DNA from 3 places in the Exiguobacterium sp. s127 genome. Region 3 is predicted to be linked to each of the others. Evidence: riboswitches for the same ligand, from Rfam matches in the RefSeq annotation. Region 3 holds a riboswitch; each other region holds the start of a gene.
What was found. A riboswitch is a leader RNA that binds a small molecule or an ion and turns the genes downstream of it on or off. The one in region 3 is predicted to bind S-adenosylmethionine.
Positions count from the first base shown of each region.

Region 1: it holds a riboswitch for S-adenosylmethionine, as region 3 does, so the genes downstream of both, KNP98_RS07440 (LLM class flavin-dependent oxidoreductase) here and mtnK (S-methyl-5-thioribose kinase) in region 3, are expected to answer to the same signal.
Region 2: it holds a riboswitch for S-adenosylmethionine, as region 3 does, so the genes downstream of both, KNP98_RS00500 (methionine ABC transporter ATP-binding protein) here and mtnK (S-methyl-5-thioribose kinase) in region 3, are expected to answer to the same signal.

Region 1 is NZ_JACSMO010000004.1:158,010-160,274, reverse strand. It holds gene KNP98_RS07450 (DUF2325 domain-containing protein) at 1-254, shown strand, start outside; gene KNP98_RS07445 (DUF975 family protein) at 322-996, shown strand; SAM riboswitch class I at 1,187-1,291, shown strand; gene KNP98_RS07440 (LLM class flavin-dependent oxidoreductase) at 1,364-2,265, shown strand, end outside.
Region 2 is NZ_JACSMO010000001.1:108,763-111,027, reverse strand. It holds gene KNP98_RS00505 (aminotransferase class I/II-fold pyridoxal phosphate-dependent enzyme) at 1-567, shown strand, start outside; SAM riboswitch class I at 630-736, shown strand; gene KNP98_RS00500 (methionine ABC transporter ATP-binding protein) at 820-1,833, shown strand; gene KNP98_RS00495 (methionine ABC transporter permease) at 1,823-2,265, shown strand, end outside.
Region 3 is NZ_JACSMO010000006.1:13,870-16,134, forward strand. It holds gene mtnA (S-methyl-5-thioribose-1-phosphate isomerase) at 1-76, opposite strand, end outside; gene mtnK (S-methyl-5-thioribose kinase) at 73-1,242, opposite strand; SAM riboswitch class I at 1,319-1,421, opposite strand; SAM riboswitch class I at 1,626-1,727, shown strand; gene KNP98_RS09370 (2,3-diketo-5-methylthiopentyl-1-phosphate enolase) at 1,808-2,265, shown strand, end outside.

The sequences.
Region 1 (2,265 bases), on a different contig from region 3:
TCGAATTAATCCATCTTGGCGGTGATGCCCAAGCTGCGAAAAAAATTGCCTGTCTCGCGAAAAAGACAGATGCGATTGTCGTCATCAAAAGTCGCGTCTCCCACGCAGCAGCGGCACATGTCCTCGTGCAAGCAAAAAAGCACGATATTCCGTTTGCGATTGAACGACTCGATGGACGACGCTCTTTGTATACGGCGTGCCAGCAACAACTTGAAAAAGCAATGGTCCAACGTTTACTAAAAGACGAGCGTTAAAAAGTGAAACCTCCTCAAAAATAAACCGTAAAGAAAGGTAGCACTTATTTTTGAGGAGGATCTTTCGATGTCAAAACAATTAAAATTAGCAGCGCGCGAGTCGTTGCAGGGACGATGGGGCTTCATGGCATTAATGATGTTGTTGTTCTTAATCATTCAAGGCGTTCCGAACGGATTTGCGTCCTCACCCGAAGAGGATTTCCAATTTATCGACTTGATTGGTATGCTCTTGACGGTGTTGACCTTACCGGTTGCAATGGGATGGTCATGGCTCGCCCTATCTGTCGCCCGAGACGAGCAGACGAAAGTCGCCGATTTGTTTGAGCCGTACAAAATGTTCTTGAAAGCCATTGGAGTGTCAATCGTCCAAACCTTTTTCTTAGGGCTATGGTTCTTACTTTTCATCATTCCAGGAATCATTAAGTCATTCTCTTACATGTTGACGTATTACATCATTCGGGACGAACCATCGATTGGCATCCTTGATGCCATTACACGTTCACGCCAAATGATGGATGGACACAAAAAAGAGGCGTTTTTCCTCGTCCTTTCGTTCATCGGTTGGTTCTTGCTCGGAATTGTTACGATCGGAATCGGTTTCCTCTGGATTGGCCCGTACTTCAGCGTCACAATCGCGAAGTTCTACGATCGCGTGCGTGGGGAAGAAGTTTCGACGACTGGTCACCGGACAGCCATGATGGATGCAAATCACAATGACTCACCGTTCGTATCACCAGAATGAATTGATTTTGAACAGCACCATACAAAGCAGGGATTGCCATCTTAAACCGATGTGCAATTCCTGTTTTTAGCTTCTAGACAAAGAAGTATCAAGAAACAGAGTGATTTTCCAAATGTTTTTTAATTCCGATAGGAAAAGAAGGTTTAAAGGTTGCTTTACTCTGCTAAAAGATGTACGCTAATTTCAATTATTCTTATCACGAGAAGTCGAGGGACTGGCCCGACGACACTTCAGCAACCCCGCATGAGCGGAAGGTGCTACTTCCAAGAGGAATTTATTCCTTTGAAGATAAGAGCCGACAGTAGATATTCGTCGCTCTTTTCTAAACGAAAAGAGCGATTTTTTATGCAAAAAGGGGGCACAGGGGATGGAATACGGATTTTGGTTACCAATCTTCGGGGGTTGGTTACGAAACGTCGAGGAGGAACAAATGCCAGCGACATTCGATTATGCGAAACAAGTCGCACAGACGGCAGAACGGATTGGCTTTTCTACGACATTGATTGCAGAATTGAACTTAAACGACATTAAAGGAATAGCCGAACCGAGTCTTGAGGCGTGGACGACGGCAGCGGCGATTGCGGCGACAACGGAACGGTTGGAAATCATGACAGCCGTCCGGCCCGGTTTTCATAATCCGGCGACGACAGCAAAAATGGCGGCGAACCTCGATCAGTTGAGTAACGGACGTTTTACGCTCAACGTCGTCTCGGCCTGGTGGGAGGAAGAAGCCCGTCAATACAATGGGATTTTTACAGCCCATGACGAACGATATGCCCGGACGGAAGAATTCGTGACGGTCATGAAAGGATTATGGGCGGACGCATCACCCTATAGTTTTGATGGGGCGTACTATCAGCTGGAACGGGCAGAGCTTCACCCGAAACCCGTTCAGCGTCCCGGAATCAAGCTCTACGCTGGTGGTGAGAGTGAGACGGGGAAACAGACGATCGTCAATCACTGTGATGCCTATGTCATGCATGGAGGAACGGTCGATGAAGTCGCGACGAAAATTACGGATATGAAAACCCGCCGCGCGGCGACCGGGAAGCAGCCGCTTGCGAGTTTCGGACTGGCGGCCTACATCATCTGTCGCGAGACGGAAGAAGCGGCGCTCGAAGAATGGCACCGGATTACGAACGTTAAAGAAGACGGTGCCGGATATGCCGGGTATGACGACTTCGTCAGTAAATCGCAACTCGAACAACAGGTCAAACGAAATGACTATTCGGTCTCAAACCGGGGACTGCGTCCGAACTTGATTGGGAC
Region 2 (2,265 bases), on a different contig from region 3:
TTAGCGTACGGCGGGATCAGTTTCGATGGTCCGACGCGGAGTTTCCTCCAGACGGAAGGCGCTAAGCATGTCGGGATTGAGTTGTTTTCACTCTCTAAACGGTTCAACATGTCCGGCTTCCGGATTGCCTTTGCAATCGGTAATCCGTCCGTCATCGCGAGCATCGAAACATACCAGGAACACCTTTACGTCAGTGCCTTCACACCGATCCAGCATGCAGCGACGGTCGCACTTTCAAGCGATCAGACATGTGTCCGTGAACTGAGCGCCTTGTATGAGACGCGACGCGATGCGTTGTTCGGTGCATTAAACGAAATCGGCTGGGACGGACCGGTTCCCGGCGGTTCGTTCTTCGTCTGGCTCCCTGTTCCGTCCGGCTTCACGTCCCAAAGCTTCACCGATCACCTGCTCGACGAAGCGCATGTCGCCGTGACACCGGGTCATTTCTTTGGTACATACGGTGAAGGTTACGTCCGGATCAGTCTGATTGCCGATGTCGACCGACTCGTCGAGGCTGTCAAGCGAATCGGGACCCTTCAGCTCTTCCAAACCGCCGTTGCCGAATAATTCTGAAAAAACGTTTGACAGATGGGAATCATTTCCGTTAAAGTAAATCCCAACAGCATAGCTACTTATCGAGAGCGACCGAGGGATTAGGCCCAACGACGTCCGGCAACCACCAGTAATGGAACGGTGCCACATCCTACAGAACTTCTTTTGTTCTGAGAGATAAGTTACGAAATTCTACACTTCGTCGCTTTTTTCTGGTTGCTCTCTAACTGGAAAAAAGCGATTTTTTTGTATCGGGAGGGAAACATCATGATTGAGTTCGCACACATCACAAAACAATTCGTCCGTGACCGCACACCGATTTTTGCATTAAACGATGTCAACTTAACGATTGAACAAGGGGAAATATTCGGCATCATCGGTGAATCCGGCGCCGGAAAAAGTACACTCTTACGGTTGATTAACGGGCTCGAGACACCGACGAGCGGTACGGTCATAGTAGACGGAGCCAATCTATCACGTGTCTCCAAAACGTCTCTCCGCAAACTCCGTCTCCGGGTCGGTATGATCTTTCAACACTTTCAACTGATTCAGTCCCGCACCGTTGCCGACAATATCGAGTTCGCCTTAAAGGCTGCCGGTGTCAAACGGCGTGAGTTCCCGAAACGGATTCAAGAATTAACGGCACTCGTCGGACTCGAAGGATTCGAGACGAACTATCCGAGCCAACTCAGTGGTGGACAAAAACAACGCGTCGGCATCGCACGAGCGCTCGCCAACAATCCAAACATCTTACTCTGTGACGAAGCGACATCAGCGCTCGATCCCGTGACGACGCTCCAGATTCTCGATTTACTGAAAGATTTGAACGCCCGGCTCGGTTTGACGATCATCCTCATCACCCACGAAATCGACGTCGTCAAACAAATTTGTCACCGCGTTGCCGTCATGGCGCACGGTGAAGTCGTCGAAGTCGCTTCGACTTACGCCATATTTAGTCAAGCCGAACATCCGGTCACAAAACATTACGTCGATACGGCACTCCAAATCGAGTTACCGGAACGGATTTTACGGACGACACCCGGCAAAGTCATTCGACTTCAGTTCACGGGTGAAAAAACAGGTGAGAGTACCTTATCTGAAGCCATCAAACAATTCGATATCGCAGTCAGCATCCTGCATGGGAAGGTCGACTACATTCAGGACGTCGCGTTTGGCGTCTTAATCGTCAGTTTGACGGGACCGACACTGCACGTGAATCGTGCCTTAACCTGGCTCGAGGGACAGTTGCACGCAATCGAGGTGATTCAAGATGTCGCTTGACCGGTTTACGACAATGCTTCCCGACTTAACGAAAGCACTCGGAGAGACGGCCTTCATGGTTGGCATTTCACTCGCCTTCGCCATCATCATCGGAATTCCACTCGGGATTTTATTATTCATCACCGACCGCGGACTCTTTTTCCAAAACGTCTTCATTCGAACGACGTTGGACTTCGCCATCAACATCGTCCGCTCGTTACCATTCATCATCCTACTCGTTGCTTTGATTCCATTGACGCAACTCATCACGAAGACGACGATCGGTCCCGCTGCCGCCTCGGTCAGCTTGAGCGTCGCCGCGATTCCGTTTCTCGCCCGACTCGTCGAAACCTCACTCCGTGAGATTCCACCCGGTTTGATTGAAGCAGCAGAAGCGTGCGGGGCGAAACCGCTTCGCATCATTATCAGTGTTCTCCTTCCGGAAGCATTGCC
Region 3 (2,265 bases):
CTTGCGGGAGACGGGTCTGATCAAGGATCTTTAAGCACGCCCGCTCATAGATGACACTACGGATAAACTCGCTCATCGGCTCAATTCCTCCGTCACGTCAAAATTCCGGAGATCGGTAAACGTCTTACATTCGCCGCGCCGTTTAATCAATGCCGTCCCGAGGCGTAACGCATGACGTTTCCGTTCAAGGCGCGTCGCAGCATCCGGAATTTGTTCCAAATCAGCGACCGGTGCCAAACCAATCGTCCGCCGGATCAGTTCACAACCGGCGAAACCGAGCGCGTCTTGGAGAATTGTACTGAGGACATCATCGACAAGCCCGGGTACCGTCCGGAACGGTTCGACGGCTTCCCGTTCCCAAAGTGCCGTGAACGTCGAAGCAAACGTCAGCCAGAACGTATCGATATCCTTCACCCGCGTCTCCCGCAACTCAGCATAGTTCGGATACGCCGCAAAGCAGAGGTGGGCAATGAACTGACCGACATCAAACCCGAACGGTCCGTAAAAAGCGAACTCCGGATCGATGATTTTCGTTTCGCCCGCCGAAGCAAAAATGCTTCCTGTATGTAAATCCCCGTGTAATAAGGCTTCCCCTTTCGTGATGAACAACGTTTCGAGCTTCGCCACTTCCCGCTTCAGTTTTTCGTCCTGCCAGAGCTGCTGTACGTCTGTTTCCAAGCCGCTCTCGATATTGTTTGTTTCCGCGTCGTAAAACGGATCCGTAAAGATTAACTTTTCCGTGATGTCGCATAAATCCGGGTTGTAATAGTCACGTGCGACCTGCTTTTTTCCGACTGGACCGAGCGCAAAATCTGACGTGAAAAATAACGTCCGCGCCAAGTAAGAACCGACATGCTCAGCAAGGAGCGGGTAGGTTTCGCCTGCGAGCAATCCCGTCCGAACGATTTGCAGGTGCGACAAGTCCTCCATCACTGTATACGCTTCTTCATGACTCGCATGAAAGACCCGTGGAACGAATGGCGTCGCGTATTTTGCGAATTCCTTCAGTGCCAACTGTTCGATCCAGGCCCGCTCGAGTGACAAGGGCCAGCTTTCCCCGACGACTTTTGCATAAGGTAATGCCTGCTTCAAGATCAAACGTTCTTTCCCTGCCTGAATCCGGAAGACTAAGTTCAAGTTCCCGTCGCCGATTTCTTCTGCCGTCGCTTCTTCCTGTCCGATCAGTCCGAGTTCCCGGACACGTTTAATGGCGTCTTGTTCTGTAAATGCTTGATATGCCATCTTGCTTCCCCCTTCATTTCTACACAAAAAAACGCCGCTTTTCGTCATAGAAAAGAGGCGCGGGGTATCATCCGTCCTCTTATCTCTCAGACGAATGTCTGTTGGATGTAGCACCGTGCCGGATGGTCGGTTGCTGCGGCGTCTTCGGGCCAATTCCCTCTGCCAACTCACGATAAGAGTCATATGTGGTTGTTGTGTTCGATGTTGATTCGAATATTACGCCCGTCTTAAATCATCTGTCAATTCCAATTTTTAGTGAAAAACCATTTAAAAGACCGCCATCTATAGAAGCGGATTTCAAAAAAAATAAATTTTCAAAAAATTATTTGACATCACGTCCATCTCATGTAAAAATTGCAATTAGATTTCACAATTTCATCCAATTCTTATCAAGAGCAGACGGAGGGACGAGCCCTATGATGTCGCAGCAACCGACCAGTTGGCACGGTGCTAATTCTTGCAGCTAACACGCTGACAGATAAGAGTCCACGCGCAATTTTTCATGGTCTCTTGTCATTGACGAGGGACCATTTTTGTATTTTTTAACAAGGGAGAGACGACAATCATGGCGTACATTACCGCAACTTACCAACTCGGCGTGACCGATCAGTTACCAAAACGGGCAGAGCAAATCGCCCTCGGTCTGACGGTCGGCTCATGGACCGATTTGAATCACTTGGAACAACAACAGCTTGAATCCTTTAAAGGACAAGTCGTCCATACGGAAGAACACGACGGAAAAGGGTATGTCACGATCCGTTATCCGGAACACAACGTCTCACGAGACTTTTCGGCGATTTTGACGACCGTCTTCGGCAAGCTGTCACTCGACGGTCAAATCAAACTGACGGATCTTCAGCTTCCCGCTTCGTTCACACCGGATTTCCCCGGTGCTAAATTCGGCATCGAGGGCGTCCGCCAATTGATCCAAGTCCATGATCGCCCCCTGTTGATGAGCATCTTCAAAGGCGTCATCGGACGGGATCTCGTTTTTTTACGGGAACAACTGGAAGCCCAGCTCGC